DNA from 2 places in the Vibrio echinoideorum genome. Region 2 is predicted to be linked to the other one. Evidence: predicted binding sites of a transcription regulator. Region 2 holds the regulator's gene; the other holds the start of a gene.
What was found. The regulator CRP, encoded in region 2, controls carbon source genes, mostly activating them, when cyclic AMP is high. The targets are predictions, from matches to a motif close to TGTGANNNNNNTCACA.

Region 1: a site for CRP is predicted at 1,067-1,082, ahead of rppH (RNA pyrophosphohydrolase). Genes of this name have one in related genera too.

What each region holds. Positions count from the first base shown of each region.
Region 1 is NZ_AP025483.1:2,930,716-2,932,912, reverse strand. It holds gene mutH (DNA mismatch repair endonuclease MutH) at 1-616, opposite strand, end outside; gene rppH (RNA pyrophosphohydrolase) at 1,235-1,753, shown strand; gene ptsP (phosphoenolpyruvate--protein phosphotransferase) at 1,757-2,197, shown strand, end outside.
Region 2 is NZ_AP025483.1:293,157-295,353, forward strand. It holds gene OCV36_RS01300 (DUF1338 domain-containing protein) at 1-508, shown strand, start outside; gene crp (cAMP-activated global transcriptional regulator CRP) at 685-1,317, opposite strand; gene OCV36_RS01310 (phosphoribulokinase) at 1,557-2,197, opposite strand, start outside.

The DNA of each region.
Region 1 (2,197 bases), 960 kb from region 2:
AAAAACCACGAGGTTTAGTCTTGATGGGTTTACCACTAGAACCATAAGCTTCCGTTAACACACGACTGTTTGCCGCTTTTGGGCGCAAATGCAGTGCTTCTCCATGCCTCGCAGTGATCTGTTCTACATTACCTAACACAATCAACTCCATCAGCTCTTCCCAGTCTCTTTTCAGGATCTCGTCTTCAGCCTTGCTTGGTGCCCATAGTAATGGCGACCCGACATGTCTTTCTGCCAACGGGATCTCTCGCTCGCCTTCAACAGGGATCCACAATACTTTAGACAATTTATTTCTAACGTGGCTAGTTTCCCATGTTATGCCTTGCACACCTATGAGCGGGGCGACACAAACAAACGTGGTTTCGAGAGGTTTTCCAGAATAACCAATCGGGATGCTTTTAAGCTCGATGCCTAGTTTGGCAAAGTCTTGTTCTGGCTTACTGCCAGCTGGCGCACCCAAATGCCATTCCAATAACTGCCCAACCCAACCTTTATCACGCTTAAGGTCGTTTGGTATTGCCATCTCGGCTTCATCGGCTAGCTCTTTAAAGGTCATTCCGGCAATAGCATACGCTCTGTCTAACAGCTCTTGTTGAGTTTGTGGTTCTGGTTTCATAATAAAAGGCATGATCAAAAAAACGATTTTACCAGAAGTTATCACCATATGACGACTGGTTAAGAAATGATCTCCTTATTAATAAAGGGATCAAACTCATGGTTATCCACAGGACATAAAGGTAATTAATTGAAATATTAATTTAGTGTATAAATGAACAGGGGTTTGTGGTGGATAAAATGCTTGCTAAATGGGGGGTAAAATGAATCTTTGCCTTGTCAGTGTGGATAAACACCGGAGTGGTTGATCTTTAACCACGCTCTGTTTTTAAAAGATCTTTTGTTTTTCAATGGTTCTTTAAATTGTAATTATATTGATTAATTCATTGATTTTAAATGATTTAAATCTGTTGGTTTTGATTTGTTACTTTAAGTGTTGATGAATCTATGGATTAAAAAAAACGATTGCGGGGAATTCTTCACATAGTTATTCACAGAAAAGGTGAATAAATGTGGTCTATGTCTCACTATTGTGTGGGTAACTAGAATTTGAGCAAAACTTATCCATATTCCTAGTTAATATTCATAAATATAGCGCTTATCACGTCACTAAGTTTGCTCCGATTGGGGATATGTGGAAAAATCAGAGTAATTAAAAATTTTGGATAGAGGTTGGCCAGTGATAGATGGCGATGGTTACCGATTAAATGTTGGTATTGTAATCTGTAACAACCATGGTCAGGTCTTCTGGGCTAAACGATACGGGCAACATTCATGGCAATTCCCTCAAGGGGGAATCGATGAAGGTGAAACTCCGGAACAGGCAATGTACCGCGAGTTGTATGAAGAGGTTGGCCTTACTAAAAAGGATGTAAAGATCGTCGCGACAAGTCGTCATTGGTTACGCTATAAGCTACCCAAACGACTGGTTCGGTGGGATTCTAAACCTGTCTGTATTGGACAAAAGCAGAAGTGGTTCCTTTTGCGCTTAGATTGCGATGAATCGCATATCAATATGCAGCGTGGAAGTACACCTGAGTTTGATGGTTGGCGTTGGGTGAGTTACTGGTACCCAGTTCGACAAGTTGTTTCTTTCAAGCGAGATGTTTACCGTCGAGCGATGAAAGAATTCGCATCTTTAGCAATGCCGTTTAAAGAGCGAAAAACAAAAGGAAAACGCAAATTGCGTAGAGGTTAAAGCATGCTCAGTCAACTAAGGGAAATAGTTGAACACGTATCAAGAGTTGAAGATGTGTCGACGGCTCTTGATATTTTAGTTAAAGAGACATGCAGTGCGATGCAGACGGAATGTTGCACCGTGTATTTGGCAAATAATGATATGCAGCGTCTTGAGTTGATGGCAACTCAAGGCCTGATCTTCAAAGGTAATAGTATTCACATTGGTTTTGACGAAGGCTTGGTTGGCCTTGTTAAGAGAAGTGCTGAACCTATCAACCTTGCACAAGCGTCTGCTCACCCTGCTTATAAGTTTTTTCCAGAGCTTGGAGAGAAGGTTTATCACTCTTTTCTAGGCACTCCGATTATCCATCGCAAGCAAGTGCTTGGCGTTTTGGTTATTCAACAAAAGTCCCCTCGTTTATTCAGTGAGATGGAAGAGTCTTTCCTTGTCACTCTCTCTGCA
Region 2 (2,197 bases):
TGAGTTGAAGGTCGAAGAATGTTCAAGTGACTTACAACAGATCGTGGCTAAATTGGTTGAGCAAGTCGACGCAAGCAAGCTTCAAAGTCATGAATTCTTGTTTGGTGGTCGCCTTTGGGACTTGAGCTTCGCAGATTTCCAAGTGCTTGCAAAGGAGAGCGAATACGCTTCTTGGTTAGCGGCTCATGGATACGGTGCTAACCACTTTACAGTGAGCGTTAATCAACTCGATGCTTTTGATGAAGTTCAGGCTGTAAATGATTACCTGAGCGAATCAGGTTTCACTATCAATGCATCTGGAGGCCAGGTTAAGGGCTCTCCAGAGGTCTTATTAGAGCAATCATCGACAATGGCAGACAAAGTCCCAGTTTCATTTGTTGAAGGCAATGAGATGATTCCTGGAGGCTTCTATGAGTTTGCTAAGCGTTATGCGATGGCGAATGGTGAGCTTTATACAGGGTTTGTCGCGGCATCGGCTGACAAAATCTTTGAAAGTACCAACGGTTAAAGAAAGATACGAGCACGGGCTTTGCCCTAGAGGTGCGGGTACGCTTCGCTTCGAGAGTGTTTAGAAGAGCGAACTCCTATCTCTAATATCGATTTCCGAATCTGATCTTTAGAAAACAAAAAAGCCACCAAATTTGCATTTGGTGGCTTTCTAATTTTTGGCTCAGTTAATCGAGATTAACGAGTGCCGTATACCACGATAGTTTTACCGTGTGCAGAAATTAAGTTCTGCTCTTCAAGCATCTTCAAGATACGACCTACTGTTTCACGAGAACAACCAACAATTTGGCCAATCTCTTGACGAGTGATCTTGATTTGCATGCCGTCAGGGTGAGTCATTGCATCTGGCTGTTTCGCTAGGTTTAGTAGCGTTTGAGCGATACGACCTGTTACGTCAAGGAACGCTAAGTCACCAACCTTTTGGCTAGTCACTTGTAGACGGTTTGCCATTTGCGCTGAAAGACGCATAAGGATATCTGGGTTCACCTGGATAAGTTGACGGAATTTCTTGAAAGAAATTTCAGCTACTTCACAAGGAGATTTTGCACGAACCCATGCAGTACGCTCTTGGTCTTCTTCGAAGAGGCCAAGTTCACCAATGAAGTCACCTTGGTTTAGGTAAGAAAGAATCATTTCCTTACCTTCTTCGTCTTTGATAAGAACTGCCACAGAACCTTTAACGATGTAGTACAAGGTTTCTGCCTTTTCACCAGCATGAATCAAAGTACTTTTTGATGGGTACTTATGAATATGACAGTGTGAAAGGAACCACTCTAATGTTGGATCGGTTTGGGGTTTACCTAGAACCATAATATCTTACTTCCTCTGCAGGGTATGCTTGCCGCTTTCCGTATTGTAGCTAAGCCTGGATTGACTTGTAGGGTAAGTGCACTTGTTGAGTGCTGCAAGCTATCTTGTGTTTCGTTTAAGAATAGTATCCTTTTTCAGGTACTATTTCTTGATTTTAATCGTGACCAAGCTACGATTTTTTACGCAAAATTGTGCACATGATCACGGTATGAAAAGTAATCAACCAGAATGGCGGTCTGTTAACCTATTTTTCCGGTTTCGATGAGTTGTTGTAGGATTGGCCTTACAATGAGCTCCATAGCAAAACTCATCTTGCCACCTGGCACCACAAGCGTGTTATGGCGAGACATAAATGAGCCATCAATCATAGCCAAAAGATAAGGGAAGTCGACGTTTTTGATGCCGCGCAAACGTATAACTACGAAGCTTTCATCTAAACTTGGTATCCCTTTGGCGTTGAGCGGGTTTGATGTATCTACGGTTGGAACTCGCTGAAAGTTGATATGAGTGCGCGAAAATTGTGGGGTAATGTAGTTCAGATAATCATCCATTGAGCGAACAATTGAGTCCATTACCGCTTCGCGTGAGTGTCCACGATCGCGTGTGTCACGAACGAATTTTTGGATCCACTCAAGGTTTACGATTGGCACCATGCCGATCAGCAAATCGACGTGTTGGGACACATTGATATCCCCATCAACTACACCGCCGTGAAGGCCTTCGTAAAACATCACATCTGAATTTTCAGGGATTTCTTGCCATGGCGTAAAGGTGCCCGGCATTTGGTTGTAAGGAACGGCTTCATCGAAGGTATGTAGGTAGCTACGGACTTTTCCCGTGCCTTCGTTTCCGTATTGACGGAAGAACTCTTCTAATGCGC